One region of the Streptomyces sp. CA-111067 genome, then DNA from elsewhere that is predicted to be linked to it. Evidence: predicted binding sites of a transcription regulator. Region 1 holds the regulator's gene; the other holds the start of a gene.
What was found. The regulator HrcA, encoded in region 1, represses chaperone genes, less so after heat shock. The targets are predictions, from matches to a motif close to TTNGCACTCNGNNNNNCNGAGTGCNAA.

Region 1 (7,476 bases):
CGCGTCACCCGCGTCGCCGGCCACCACCTCGCGCACCTCACCGGTCTGGGTCTCCACCAGCAGCACCCGGCCGTCGTGCGAGGCGACCGCGATCCGGTGGCCGTCGGGCGACACCTCGATCTCGTGCACCCGGCCGAGCCGGCCGGTGGCCAGCCGGCGCGGCGCGCCGCCGGCCTCGGTGCCGGAGCCGGCACCCGTCAACAGCCCGGTGGCCGGGGCGAATTCGAGGCCGTCCTCGCCGTCGGCGTCGGTCACCCAGACCACCTGCTGCTCGGCGTCGGAGCCGCCGCCCTGGCCGAAGACCCGGGGCAGCCGGGTGCGTACGCCCGGCTCGGCGGACAACGCCCGTGCCGGGCCGCCGCGGTGGGTGATCCAGTGCGTGGTGCCGCGGACCTCCACCGCGCTGCCGCGACCCGTGTGGTCGGGCCGGGCGTCGCCCAAGTGGTGGGCTGCGCGCACCGGGTGGGGCTGGAGGTCGACCCGCTGGCCGCCGAGCGCGACCTCGACCGGGCGCGGCTCGGCGCCGTCGAGGTCGTCGAGCAGGTGCAGCACGCCGGCGGAGGTGTAGGCGATCCTGGTGCCGTCGGTGGCGGCCTGCCTGGCGTAGAACGAGCCGAGCGGGCTGTGCCGGCGCAGGTCGGAGCCGTCGGGCAGGCTGGAGTAGACCGCGCCGGTGCCCTCGTGGTCGGACAGGAAGGCGATCCGGCCGCCGACCCACATCGGGTTCTCCAGGTTCCCGTCGAGGTCGGCGTGCACCCGGCTGAACTCGGCACCGCCGTCAGGGTCGAGCCACAGCTTGCCCGCGGTGCCGCCCCGGTAGCGCTTCCAGTGCGCCGCCTCCCGGCCCATGGTGGGCGACTGGAGCAGCACCGCGCCGCCGGGCCCGTACGCCAGGTCGCCGATCGGGCCGTACGGCAGGGTGCGCGCGGGGCCGCCGTCCAGCGGCAGCACCCGGGCCCAGCTGCGGCGCAGCGACGCCTGGCCGTCGGTCGAGGTCACCACCAACTCGCCGTCCGGGGTCCAACCCCGCACGGCGGTACGGATGTTGCCCCAGTACGTCAGCCGCCGGGACGGGCCGCCGTCGAGCGCGGCGACATGCACCTCGGGGGCGCCGTCACGGGTCGAGGTCCAGGCCACCACGGCGCCGTCGGGCGACACCCGGGGCCGGCCGACCGGCATGTTGTCCGCGCTGATCCGCCAGGCCCTGCCGCCGTCGAGCGGCGCCACCCACACATCGTCCTCCGCGGTGAAGGCGATCAACTCGCCGTGCGGGTGCGGATGGCGGAGATACGAGGGGTTCGCCTGCTGTGGCGGCTGCTTCGGCTGCCGCTTCTTCGGCTTCGGCTTCTGAGCCGTCTTCTGCGGCGGCTTCTGCTGTGCCGAGCGCGGCTTGGGGTGCGTCGATGGCGGCGTCGAGCGCGGTGTCGGGTGCGTCACTCCGCCACCCTAACCAGGATCAACTCTTCCCGGTGGAACTCGTGCTGGTGGCCGCCCGATGGCAGTCGCCCAGGCCCGTGACGTCGAAGACCTTGCGCTTGCCCACCACGGCCGTCAGATGGCCCCGCACGCAGGTGTCGTCCATCTGCTTGGTGATCCGCCCGTCGACCGAGATCTTCTGCTGGTCGCCGGTGCGGCCCTCGCAGGAGACCGTGGCCTCCTTCTTTCCGGTGGTGGCGCTGCACGACAGCCACTGCACGTCGATGTTGTCGTGTTTCAGCGCGTGTGTGGCCAGTTGGTCGGTGGTGGTGGAGACCACGGCGCTGCCCAGGCTGTCGTCGGGGTCGCACGCGGCGAGCAGTAAGCCGGCCGCGGCCACGGCCGTGACGGCCGCCCAGCGCGCGGCGCACCCGCGGGGCCGCCGGTGCCTGTCGGGTGCGGCCTGCCTCACAGCGCTTTCCCGTTCGCCAAGGCCCGTGCCTGATCGGAGGCTTGCGCCTGTTTCGGGTGTTTCCTGCTCGCGGTATGTCCCTGCCCGTCCCATCCCTCCACGTTCCACCCGCGGGCCGCCGTCGTCCATCCTTCCCGCGGGCGAGCCGTCCCCTACGGGTCCTTGACGTCCCCTCAGCCGCAGGGGTTACACCGTCACGACCAGCGGCCGGTACGGGTCAGCAGCAGCGCGGCCGCCGCCACCCCGGCGGTGGAGGTGCGCAGCACCGTCGGACCGAGCCGGTACGGGGGCGCCGCCGCGGCGCTGAACGCGGCGATCTCCTCCGGCGAGACACCGCCCTCGGGGCCGACCACCAGCACCAGCGAGCCCGCCGCGGGCAGTTCGGCGGTCGCCAGCGGCGCCGAGCCCTCCTCGTGCAGCACGCCGGCGAAGTCGGCGCCCGACAGCAGCGCGGCCACCTGCCGGGTGGTCATCGGCTCGGCCACCTCGGGGAAGCGCAGCCGGCGGGCCTGCTTGGCCGCCTCCCGGGCGGTGGAACGCCACTTCGCCAGCGACTTCGCGCCGCGCTCGCCGCGCCACTGGGTCACGCAGCGGGCCGCCGACCACGGCACCACCGCGTCCACACCCGCCTCGGTCATGGTCTCGACGGCCAGCTCGCCGCGGTCGCCCTTGGGCAGCGCCTGGACGACGGTGATCCGTGCGGCCGGCGCCGGCTCGTCACGCAGCTCGCCGACCTCGACGTCCAGGACGTCCTTGCCGGAGACCGCGGCGACCGTGCCGAACGCGCCGCGGCCGGCGCCGTCGGTCAGCACGATCGGCTCACCGGGCTGCAACCGGCGCACCGAGACGGCGTGCCGGCCCTCCGCCCCGTCGAGGGTGATCCGGGCCGGGGCGCCGTCCAGCGCGCCCGGGGCGACGACGAAGACCGGGGCCGTCATGCCAGCGCCTCGCGGGCCGCGTGCAGCTCCGACACCAGCAGCTCCACCAGCCGGCCGGCGGACAGCTCCCTGGCCAGCTGGTGGCCCTGCCCCGCCCACAGCGCCATCCCCTGCGGGTCGCCGACCGCGGCGGCGGCCTTGCGCACGGTGGCGGTCAGGTGGTGCACCTGCGGATAGCCCGGCGGGGCGTACGGGCCGTGCTCGCGCATGAAGCGGTTCACCAGGCCGCGGGCCGGGCGCCCGGAGAAGGCGCGGGTCAGCTCGGTACGGGAGAAGACCGGGTCGGTGATCGCCTTCTTGTGCAGCGGCCCGGCCCCGGACTCCGGGCAGACCAGGAACGCGGTGCCGAGCTGGGCGGCGTCCGCGCCGGCCGCGAGGGCGGCGGCGACCTGGCCGCCGCGCATCAGCCCGCCGGCGGCGATCAGCGGGAGCTGGACCGCCTCGCGGACCTGCGGGATCAACGAGAGCAGGCCGGTGCCGGCGCAGTCGAGCGCCGGGTCGTCGCGGTGCGTGCCCTGGTGGCCGCCGGCCTCGATGCCCTGGACGCAGACGGCGTCGGCGCCCGACCACTGCGCGGCCAGCGCCTCGGCCGGTGAGGTCACGGTGACGACGGTGTAGGTGCCGGCCCTGGCGAAGGCGTCGAACACCGAGCGCTCGGGGCAGCCGAAGGTGAAGCTCACGATCGGGACGGGGTCCTCGAGGAGGATCGACACCTTGGCGTCGTACGCGTCGTCCGTGCCGCTGTCCGGGTCGCCCAGCTCGGTGGCGTACCAGGCGGACTCGCCGGCGAGCTGCTCCGCGTAGACGGCGAGGGCGGAGGGGTCGGCGGTGGCCGGCTGCGGCATGAACAGATTCACCCCGAAGGGGTGCGGGCTCTGGTCGCGGAGCTGCCGGATCTCCTCGTACATCGCCTCGGGCGTCTTGTACCCGGCGGCCAGAAACCCCAGCCCCCCGGCGCCGCCGACAGCCGCGGCCAGCCGCGGATTGGAGGCGCCGCCGGCCATCGGCGCCTGGATGATCGGGTGCGCCGAGAACAACGCGAGATCTTGCGCGGACATGCCCCCATAGTCCCACGCAACCCCCCTCCCCTCCGGCGCGGACCCCGACCCCCGGCCGGGTAGCGCCCCGGCGAGGACGCGCCCCGTAGGGGCGCGGGACTGTGCCTGATATGCGGCTCCGCCGCGCGGGCGCGATGTGCCCCGGCATCACCAGGGGCGCGGGGAACTGCGCGACCAGCCACCGACGGCCGGGTGGTCCGGCAACTACCGCAAGTGGCTGGGCGGTCGGCCGCCTGCAAGCGCGCTCTGGCTGAGCACGCAGTTCCCCGCGCCCCTACGGGGCGCAACCCGGCCGGGGCGCGCCCGGGCGCGGGCGGGATGGTCCGCCACCCGGGGCACCGGGCGAAGCGGGCGTTCTAACGGCCGTTGAAAGCGTCCTTCAGGCGGGAGAACAACCCCTGTTGGCCGGGGGCGAACTGGCCCGTGGGGCGTTCTTCGCCGCGGAGTTTGGCGAGGCGCCGCATCAGGTCCTCCTGGTCCGCGTCGAGTTTGTGCGGGGTCACGACCTCGACGTGGACCACCAGGTCGCCGCGGCCCCCGCCGCGCAGGTGGGTGATGCCGCGCTGGTGCAGCGGGATGGACTGGCCGGACTGGGTGCCGGGCCGGATGTCCACCTCCTCCATACCGTCGAGCGTCTCCAGCGGGCACTTCGTGCCGAGCGCCGCCGCCGTCATCGGCAGCGTCACCGTGCAGTGCAGATCGTCGCCGCGCCGCTGGAACACCGCGTGCGGCACCTCGCGGATCTCGACGTAGAGGTCGCCGGCGGGGCCGCCGCCCGGGCCGACCTCGCCCTCGCCCGCGAGCTGGATCCGGGTGCCGTTGTCCACGCCGGCCGGGATCTTGACGGTGAGCGTCCGCCGGGACCTGACCCGGCCGTCCCCCGCGCACTCGGGGCACGGGGTGGGCACCACCGTGCCGAACCCCTGGCACTGCGGGCACGGCCGCGAGGTCATGACCTGGCCGAGGAACGACCGCGTCACCTGCGACACCTCGCCGCGTCCGCGGCACATGTCGCAGGTCTGCGCGGAGGTGCCGGGCGCGGCGCCTTCCCCGTTGCACGTGCCGCAGGTCACGGCCGTGTCCACCTGGATGTCCTTGGTGGTGCCGAACGCCGCCTCGTCGAGCTCGATCTCGAGCCGGATCATCGCGTCCTGGCCGCGCCGGGTCCGCGACCGCGGCCCGCGCTGCTGCGACTGCCCGAAGAAGGCGTCCATGATGTCGTTGAAGTTGCCGAACCCGGCGCCGAAGCCCTGTCCGCCACCCCCGCCGGCCCCGGCGAGCGGATCGCCGCCGAGATCGTAGACCTGCTTCTTCTGCGGGTCCGAGAGCACCTCGTACGCCGCGTTGATCTCCTTGAAGCGCTCCTGCGTCTTCGGGTCCGGATTGACGTCCGGGTGCAGCTCACGAGCAAGTCGGCGGAAGGCCTTCTTGATCTCGTCCGGACCCGCGTCGCGGCGCACGCCTAGTACGGCGTAGTAGTCCGTGGCCACTTACGACTCCGCCAGGATCTGTCCGACGTAACGTGCCACTGCGCGTACCGCTCCCATCGTTCCCGGGTAGTCCATGCGGGTCGGTCCGACCACACCGAGTTTGGCGACTGCCTCGTCGCCCGAACCGTAGCCGACCGCCACCACGGATGTGGAGTTGAGTCCCTCGTGAAAATTCTCATGCCCGATCCGGACCGTCATGGTGGCGTCCGTGGCCTCACCGAGCAGCTTCAGCAGCACCATCTGCTCTTCGAGCGCTTCCAGCACCGGCCGGATCGTCAGCGGGAAGTCGTGGTTGAACCGGGTCAGGTTAGCCGCCCCGCCCAGCATGATCCGCTCCTCGGTCTCCTCGACGAGCGTCTCCAGCAGGGTGGCGAGCACCCCGGCGACCGCGGGCCGGTCGTCCGGGTCGAAGCTCTCCGGCAGATCCTGCACCAGCGGCGGCACATCGGCGAACCGCCGGTTGACCACCCGGCTGTTCAGCCGGGCCCGCAGGTCCGCGAGCACGGTCTCGCCGACCGGCGCCTGGCAGTCGATCAGCCGCTGCTCCACCCGCCCGGTGTCGGTGATCAGCACCAGCATGATCCGGGCCGGCGCCAGCGCCAGCAGCTCCACGTGCCGTACCGAGGAGCGGGTCAGCGACGGGTACTGCACCACCGCGACCTGCCGGGTGAGCTGCGCCAGCAGCCGTACCGTCCTGGCCACCACGTCGTCGAGGTCGACCGCGCCGACCAGGAAGTTCTGGATCGCCCGCCGCTCGGCGGACGTCAGCGGCTTGACGGCGGCCATCTTGTCCACGAACAGCCGGTAGCCCTTGTCGGTGGGGATCCGGCCGGCGCTGGTGTGCGGCTGGGCGATGTAGCCCTCGTCCTCCAGCACCGCCATGTCGTTGCGCACGGTGGCGGGCGACACACCGAGCCGGTGCCGCTCGGTCAGCGCCTTCGATCCGACCGGCTCCTCGGTGCCGACGTAGTCCTGAACGATGGCGCGCAGAACTTCGAGTCTGCGTTCGCTCAGCATCGCGCACCTCCAGCCATAGGTCTCAAGCGTCCTTCAAGCGTTCTGGCCTGGCACTCCACCGTTTCGAGTGCCAGCTTCCCCGCAGCCAGTGTACGGCGAGGCGGCAAGGGGACTGCAATAGCGGGTGCCCGCTGACCGGTCAGCTGCCGGTGCGGCGAAGGGTCCGGTGCGGGTACGTCACGGATACGGCGTGGATGCGGCGAAAGGTGAGGTGCGGGTACCGGCCACGGCGGCACCGCCGCGACGATAGCGTCGCCCTGTGGAATCGGTGGACAATCCGCGGCGGCCGGCCGACGGCGACTCCGTCTGGGAGCAGCTGGCCCCCGGCGTCGCCCGGCGCAGGCTGGCCCCGCTCGACGTGACGATCGGCCTGGTGGTCGGCGCTGACGGCGTGCTGCTCGTGGACACCGGGTCCACGCTGCGCGAGGGCGAGCAGCTGCGCGGCCAGATCGAGGCGCTGACCGGCCGCGCGGTGACCCATGTGGTGCTCACCCACGGCCATTTCGACCATGTGCTGGGCGCGGCGGCCTTCCCCGGCGCGCGGGTCTACGGCGAGCGGTCGCTCGACGGTTTCCTGCGCGCGGCGGGCACGGCGGCGGAGCTGGCGCAGGACGCGGTCAGGCACGGCACGGACGCGGCGCAGGCGGCCGAGGCGGCCGCCGCGCTGGTCGGCGTCACCGCTCCGGTGGCCGACGAACTGTGGCTTGATCTGGGCGGTGACCGGCTGGTCAGGCTGGTGCATCCGGGCCCCGGGCACACCGGCCGCGATCTGGTGGTGGTCGTACCGGGCGGCACGGCGAGCGACCCGGCGGTCGTCTTCTGCGGCGACCTGGTCGAGGAGTCGGGCGAGCCGCAGGCGGGCCCGGACGCCGCCCCGGCCGGCTGGCCGGCCGCACTGGACGCCGTGCTGGCGCTGGGCGGCGAGACCGCCCGCTATGTCCCCGGCCACGGCGCGGTGGTGGACGCACGTTTCGTCCGCGCCCAACGCGACACGCTCGCCGAACGTTTCGGGGCGCCGGATTCCGGCGGGCCGGGTTAGCGCCGAAGCGTTGCCGGGCGGCCCCCTGGCTCTACGATCTCCTGCA
Region 2 (7,476 bases), 3.2 Mb from region 1:
TCAAGCACCACGGGGGCGACGACCAGGCCGTCTACGCCTACGCCCGCGAGGACCTGGACCGCTGGGAGGGCGAGCTCGGCAGCCACTTCGCGAACGGCGCGTTCGGCGAGAACCTCACCACCGCCGGCATCGACGTCAACGCCGCCCTGATCGGCGAGCACTGGGCGATCGGCAGCACGGGCCTGGTCCTTGAGGTGTCCTGCCCGCGCATCCCGTGCGCGACCTTCGCCGGGTGGCTGGGCATTCGCGGCTGGATGAAGCGCTTCACCCAGGACGCGCTGCCCGGCCCGTACCTGCGGGTGGTCACCCCGGGCGAGGTCGCCGCGGGCGACGCGATCACCGTCGTGTCCCGCCCCGACCACCAGGTCACCGTCGCGATGTCCTTCCGCGCGGTCACCACCGAGCCGGACCTGCTGCCGCTGCTTCTCGACGTCGAGGCGTTCCCCGCCACCGACCGGGAGATGATCCGCCGGCGCCTCGCCCGCTGAAAGTCCCTCTACGCTGCCCGCATGACCACTTCCCTCATCACGGGCCCGACCTCGGGCCTCGGCGCGGCCTTCGCCCGGCGGCTGGCGGCCGACGGGCACCGGCTCGTCCTGGTCGCCCGCGACGAGCAGCGGCTCGCGGCCTGCGCCGCCGAACTGCGGGCCGAGTACGGCACCGAGTCCGAGGTGCTGCCCGCCGACCTGGCCACCGAGGACGGGATCGCCGCCGTCGAAGCGCGGCTGCGGGAGGCCGGCCGACCGGTGGACGTCCTGGTCAACAACGCCGGGTTCGGCAACAGCGGCACCTTCCTGGACGCGCCGCTCGACGAGGAGCTGCGGATGCTCCGGGTGCACTGCGAGGCGGTGCTGCGGCTGACCGCGGCGGCGAGCACGGCGATGCGCGAGCGGGGCCGCGGCACCGTGATCAACGTGGCCTCGGTGGCGGCGTTCATGCCGCGCGGCACGTACGGGGCGAGCAAGGCGTGGGTGGTCCGCTTCACCGAGGGCGCCGCCCGCGAACTGTCCGGCAGCGGCATCCGGTTCCTCGCGCTCTGCCCCGGCTTCGTCCGCACCGAGTTCCACCAGCGGGCCGGCATGCACGCCGAGAACCTGCCGTCCTTCGCGTGGCTCGACGCGGACAAGGTCGTCACCGCCGCGCTCCGCGACCTGGCCCGCGGCAGACTCGTCAGCGTCCCCGACCCCCGCTACAAGGTAGCCGTGGCCCTGGCCCGCCACGTCCCCCCGCAGGCCTTCGCCGCCCTCTCCACCCGCACGGCCCGCCGCTACGACCCGAAGACGTGACTCCCGCCAGACGAGTCCGGGGCGAAGCCCCCGGATTCGGGCGCACGACCCCCGCCACGGGGGCCCGGGGCGAAGCCCCCGGATTCGGGCATACGACCCCCGCCACGGGGTCCGGGGCGAAGCCCCCGGATTCGGGCGTACGACCCCCGCGAGGGGGTCCGGGGGCGAAGCCCCCGGACTCGGGCGCACGACCCCCGCCACGGGGGCCCGGGGGCGGAGCCCCCGGAAGACCCACCCACCACGGACGGGTGTGGCCCGCGTCCCCCGGAGGGGGCGCGGGCCACACCCGTCGTGCGAAGCCCAGCGGCAGGCGACTCAGTGAGAGTGCCCGTGTCCCGCCTCCTCGGCCTCCTCTTCCTTCTTCTCCACGACCAGCGTCTCGGTCGTCAGCAGCAGCGACGCGATCGACGCCGCGTTCTCCAGCGCGGAGCGGGTGACCTTGACCGGGTCGATGACGCCGGCCTTCACCAGGTCGCCGTACTCACCGGTGGCCGCGTTGAAGCCGTGGTTCTTCTCCAGCTCGGACACCTTGGAGGTGATCACGTAGCCTTCGAGGCCGGCGTTCTCGGCGATCCAGCGCAGCGGCTCGACGGCGGCGCGGCGGACCACGGCCACACCGGTGGCCTCGTCGCCGGTCTTGCCCAGGTTGTCGTCGAGCACCTTGACCGCGTGCACGAGGGCGGAGCCACCGCCGGAGACGATGCCCTCCTCGACGGCCGCACGGGTCGCGGAGATCGCGTCCTCCAGGCGGTGCTTCTTCTCCTTGAGCTCGACCTCGGTGGCCGCGCCGACCTTGATCACGCAGACACCGCCGGCCAGCTTCGCCAGGCGCTCCTGGAGCTTCTCGCGGTCCCAGTCGGAGTCGGTGGTGCCGATCTCGGCCTTGATCTGGCCGATCCGGCCCTCGATCTCGGACTTGTCGCCGGCGCCGTCGACGATCGTGGTGTCGTCCTTGGTGATGGTGACCCGGCGGGCGCTGCCCAGCAGGTCGAGACCGGCCTGGTCCAGCTTGAGGCCGACCTCCTCGGCGATGACCGTCGCACCGGTCAGCGTCGCGATGTCGCCCAGCATGGCCTTGCGGCGGTCGCCGAACCCGGGCGCCTTGACCGCGACGGCGTTGAACGTGCCGCGGATCTTGTTGACGACCAGGGTGGACAGCGCCTCGCCCTCGACGTCCTCGGCGATGATCAGCAGCGGCTTGGAGCCGCCGGCCTGGATGACCTTCTCCAGCAGCGGCAGCAGGTCCTGGATCGAGCCGATCTTGCCCTGGTGGATGAGGATGTACGGGTCGTCCAGTACCGCCTCCATCCGCTCCTGGTCGGTGACGAAGTACGGCGACAGGTAGCCCTTGTCGAACGCCATGCCCTCGGTGAAGTCCAGGTCCAGGCCGAAGGTGTTGGACTCCTCGACGGAGATCACACCGTCCTTGCCGACCTTGTCCATCGCCTCGGCGATCAGGTCGCCGACCTGCTTGTCCTGCGCGGACAGCGCGGCGACGGCGGCGATGTCCTCCTTGCCCTCGATCGCGCGGGCGGTCGAGAGCAGCTCCTCCGAGACGGCCTTGACGGCCGCGTCGATGCCCTTCTTCAGGGCGGCCGGGGAGGCACCGGCGGCGACGTTGCGCAGGCCCTCGCGGACCAGCGCCTGGGCCAGCACGGTGGCGGTGGTGGTGCCGTCACCGGCGATGTCGTTGGTCTTGGTGGCCACTTCCTTGACCAACTGCGCGCCCAGGTTCTCGTACGGGTCCTCGAGCTCCACCTCACGGGCGATGGTCACGCCGTCGTTGGTGATGGTCGGGGCGCCGAACTTCTTGTCGATGACGACGTTGCGGCCCTTGGGGCCGATCGTCACCTTCACGGTGTCGGCAAGCTTGTTGACGCCGCGCTCAAGGGCGCGACGAGCGTCCTCGTCGAACTTCAGGGTCTTGGCCATGCTGGCGAACTACCTCGTCTACTCGTCAAATCACGTCGTCATGGACGGCAGCGGCGCTCACGGCGGGAGCGTCAAATGACTCCGCCCCGGGCACCCGGCCTGAGGGGCACGGAAACCCGGGGCGGGATCACGGCTGTGCGGTGAAGCGGTCTTACTTCTCGATGATCGCGAGGACGTCGCGAGCCGAGAGGACGAGGTACTCCTCGCCGTTGTACTTCACCTCGGTACCGCCGTACTTGCTGTAGAGCACGACGTCGCCCACGGCGACGTCGAGCGGCAGGCGGTTGCCGTCCTCGAAGCGGCCCGGGCCCACGGCCAGGACGACGCCCTCCTGGGGCTTCTCCTTGGCGGTGTCCGGGATGACCAGGCCGGAGGCCGTGGTCTGCTCGGCATCCAGCGGCTGGACCACGATGCGGTCCTCAAGCGGCTTGATGGCAACCTTGGTGCTGGCGGTCGTCACGATCCGACCTCCCCCTTCAAAGGGCTCACGGGAGTGTCTGTCTGGGTCGGCGACCTGGTAGGCCCGTCGTCGCGGGTGCCGGACCTGCCCGTCGCTGAGTTCTGGCACTCAGCGCTGCCGAGTGCCAGGACCGAGAGTAGGACGGCTCTTAGCACTCGGTCAAGCGGAGTGCCAGGAGCAGCACCCTCCGGGGCCCGGGACGCGGGCGCGCCCCGCCGGGGCCGGGGGGGAGAATGGGGGCGTGGATGTCGACGGGTTCGGGGCGCTGCTCGGGTCGGAGGGGCAGGGCCTGCTCCAGGCCCTCAGGGAGTACGAGGCCGGCGATGAGCTGGCGGTCGCGACCAGGCTGCGGCGGGAGCATGACGCCGGGCTGGTCGGCACGGCCCTCACGCAGGCGCGGCTGCGGCAGCGCGGCGCCGCGAAGTTCGGCGCGGACGCCGGGCGGATGTACTTCACCGCGGACGGGGTCGAGCAGGCCACCCGGACGAGTGTCGCCGCGCACCGGGCCGGCCGGTTCCGGGCGGCCGGGGCCGAGCGGGCCGCGGACCTGTGCGGCGGGGTCGGCGGTGACGCGATCGCGCTGGCCAGGGCGGGGCTCGACGTGCTGGCCATCGACCGCGACCCGCTGACCTGCGCGGTCGCCCGCGCCAACGCCGAGTCGCTGGGCCTGGCAGACCGGATCGAGGTGCGCTGCGCCGACGTCATGACCTACGCACCCCGCCCCGGCGAGGCCCTCTTCGTCGACCCGGCCAGGCGGACGGGCCGCGGCCGGGTGTTCGATCCGGAGGCGTACTCGCCGCCGCTGTCCTGGGCGGTGGCCGCCGCCCGCGCGGGAGCGCCGGGCGCGGTGAAGGTCGCCCCGGGCATCCCGCACGAGGCCGTGCCCGACGACGCCGAGGCGGAGTGGGTCTCCGACGGCGGCGACGTCAAGGAGGCCGTGCTGTGGTTCGGCACCGGGCGGCCGGGAGCGCGCCGGGCCACCCTGCTGCCGAGCGGCGCCACGCTGACCGGCCGCGGCCTGCCCGACCCCGCCGTCCGCCCGGTCGGCCGGTATCTGTACGAGCCCGACGGCGCCGTGATCCGCGCCCATCTGGTCGCCGAGGCGGCCGAGGAGATCGACGGCGGGCTGATCGACCCGACGATCGCCTACGTCACCGCGGACGCGCCGCGGCCGACCCCGTACGCCACCGGCTACGAGATCACCGATGTGCTGCCGTTCCACCTCAAGCGGCTCAAGGCGCTGCTGCGCGAGCGCGGGGTCGGCGTGCTGACGGTCAAGAAGCGCGGCTCGGCCGTGCAGCCCGAGGAGTTGCGCCGCCGGGTCCGCCCGCAGGGCCCGAACGCGGCGACGGTGTTCCTGACCCGGGTGGCCGGGGCCCCGTCGATGCTCGTCGGCCGTCCGCTGGAAGGCCCCTGACCGGCGGTCAGACGTAGTCTTCGAGCGCCGCCACCGAGAAGCCCTGCGCGGCGATCTCCCGCAGCAGGTTCGCGGTCATCGCCGTCATCGACTCGCCCTGGATCTGACTGGGCGTCCTGAAGTGCGCCAGGATGATGTCGCCCGGCTGGAACGCGTGCTCGCCGACCGGGAACTGCACACCGGTCACGTCCATCGCCTCCCGCCAGAGGATCACCGCGCGCAGCCCGCCGCAGGACTTCACGATCTGCACGGTGGCCGCGTTCATGTTCCCGTACGGCGGCCGGAACAGCCCGGGCGTGGCGCCGTACTCCTGGGTGAGCTTGACCTGCTGTCCGCAGATCTCGGCCTGCTGCTCCTGGTCGGTGATGTGGATCAGGTCGGGATGGGTGAGCGTGTGGTTCTCGATCGGGTTGCCGAGCTCCTGGAGCGGCTTGAAGTAGCCGTAGTCGTCCTTGATGAACCGGTCGGTCAGGAACATCGTGAACGGGATGTTCAGCTCCCGCATCATCGTGACGAACTCGGGGTCCTTCTCCAGCCCGTCATCGAACGTCAGGAAGACGACCTTGCGCGAGGTCGGCACGCGGGCCACGTACGGCAGCAGCCCGGGCCCGGTCTTCACCGGCTTGACGGCCGGCGGCAGCGGCGCGAGCGGCATGAGCGGGATGTTCCACTTGTGAAAGGCCGCGGCCCGTCCCGTCTGCGGCATGCGGAACGGGTGACCCACCGTCATCCGCCCGCTCAGGGCGCTCTGTTCCGGCGTGCGGGAGAAGAAGGTGGCCTGGGTGCAGCCCACCGTGACCAGCAGGCCGAACACAGCCAGGAGCGGAAGCACCGCTTTGACTCGCATGAAGCAAGATCCTATGTCTGAGACGGGACCCACCACGACGAGCGCGCGACCGGGGAGGGGGTCGCCGGCCGCGCGCTCACTCTGGACGATGCGGGTTTGTCCCCGCGGGTTCCACCGAAACCGAGGTGAACCGCCAGCGGTGCACCTCGCGCCGGACCAACTCCGGTGCGGGGTCGGGCAGTTCGGGAAGCTGCACCTCATGGCCGCGCGGGGCGTCCCACCAGGTGAGCACCAGCACCCGGTCGCCGGGGGCGACCAGGAACTCCCGGCGCAGGAAGCCGCCGGGCAGCAGGGCCGCCTGCTCCCTGGCCCAGTCCAGGAGTTCGGGGCCGCGGCCTTCCGCGGCGGCGGCCTCCCACATCAGGGTCGCGGTCATCCGTAGAGGTTTTCCTTGCTCAGCTCGTGCAGATGGTCGTGGCCGTGGTCGTGGCCGGGCCCGTGGTCGTGTTCCGGCCGGTCCTGGTAGGTGTGTCCCGGCACCGACACCTCGGTCACCGGCAGCGAGGAGTCGGCCGGCAGGTCCAGGGTGGAGGCGGCCCGGCCGCGGGCCACCATCTCGGCGCCGAGCGCGGCGACCATCGCCCCGTTGTCCGTGCACAGCCCGGGCCGCGGCACCCGCAGCCGGATGCCGGCGTCGGTGCAGCGCTGCTCGGCGAGCGCCCGCAGCCGGGAGTTGGCGGCCACCCCGCCGCCGATCATCAGGTGGTCCACGCCGTTGTCCTTGCAGGCCCGCACGGCCTTGCGGGTCAGCACGTCCACCACGGCCTCCTGGAAGGACGCGGCCACGTCGGCGATCGGCACCTCCTGGCCGTCCCGGCGCCTGGCCTCCACCCAGCGGGCCACCGAGGTCTTCAGCCCGGAGAAGGAGAAGTCGTAGCGCGCGTCCCGGCCGCCGCTCAGGCCGCGCGGGAAGGCGATGGCCGCCGGGTCGCCCTCGCGGGCCCGCCGGTCGATCACCGGGCCGCCGGGGAAGCCGAGGCCGAGCACCCGGGCCACCTTGTCGAACGCCTCGCCGGCCGCGTCGTCGATGGTCGCGCCGAGCGGCCGTACGTCGCTGGTGATGTCGGGGGCGAGCAGCAGCGAGGAGTGGCCGCCGGAGACCAGCAGCGCCATCGTCGGCTCGGGCAGAGCGCCGTGCTCCAGCTGGTCGACGCAGATGTGCGAGGCGAGGTGGTTGACGCCGTAGAGCGGCTTGCCCAGCGCATAGGCGTACGCCTTGGCCGCGGACACCCCGACCAGCAGCGCGCCGGCCAGCCCCGGGCCCGCCGTCACCGCGATGCCGTCCAGGTCGCTCGCGGCCACCCCGGCCTGCTTCAGCGCCCGCTGGATCGTCGGGACCATCGCCTCCAGGTGGGCGCGGCTGGCGACCTCGGGCACCACTCCGCCGTACCGGGCGTGCTCCTCGACGCTGGAGGCGATCGAGTCGGCGAGCAGGGTGTGCCCGCGCACGATGCCGACTCCGGTCTCGTCGCACGAGGTCTCGATGCCGAGCACCAGGGGTTCGTCAGCCATGGTTGTCCGTCTCTCGGGGGCC

Region 2: groES (co-chaperone GroES) is a predicted target of HrcA. The motif match lies at 3,827-3,853, and genes of this name have one in related genera.

What each region holds. Positions count from the first base shown of each region.
Region 1 covers NZ_CP192103.1:2,362,422-2,369,897, forward strand. The annotation lists gene ACQPW6_RS10275 (S41 family peptidase) at 1-1,260, opposite strand, end outside; gene ACQPW6_RS10280 (hypothetical protein) at 1,457-1,816, opposite strand; gene ACQPW6_RS10285 (16S rRNA (uracil(1498)-N(3))-methyltransferase) at 2,083-2,826, opposite strand; gene ACQPW6_RS10290 (nitronate monooxygenase) at 2,823-3,884, opposite strand; gene dnaJ (molecular chaperone DnaJ) at 4,241-5,374, opposite strand; gene hrcA (heat-inducible transcriptional repressor HrcA) at 5,375-6,391, opposite strand; gene ACQPW6_RS10305 (MBL fold metallo-hydrolase) at 6,651-7,430, shown strand.
Region 2 covers NZ_CP192103.1:5,612,214-5,619,689, reverse strand. The annotation lists gene ACQPW6_RS24800 (MOSC domain-containing protein) at 1-488, shown strand, start outside; gene ACQPW6_RS24795 (SDR family NAD(P)-dependent oxidoreductase) at 510-1,286, shown strand; gene groL (chaperonin GroEL) at 1,602-3,218, opposite strand; gene groES (co-chaperone GroES) at 3,370-3,678, opposite strand; gene ACQPW6_RS24780 (THUMP-like domain-containing protein) at 3,920-5,095, shown strand; gene ACQPW6_RS24775 (polysaccharide deacetylase family protein) at 5,103-5,942, opposite strand; gene ACQPW6_RS24770 (hypothetical protein) at 6,019-6,318, opposite strand; gene tsaD (tRNA (adenosine(37)-N6)-threonylcarbamoyltransferase complex transferase subunit TsaD) at 6,315-7,454, opposite strand; gene rimI (ribosomal protein S18-alanine N-acetyltransferase) at 7,447-7,476, opposite strand, start outside.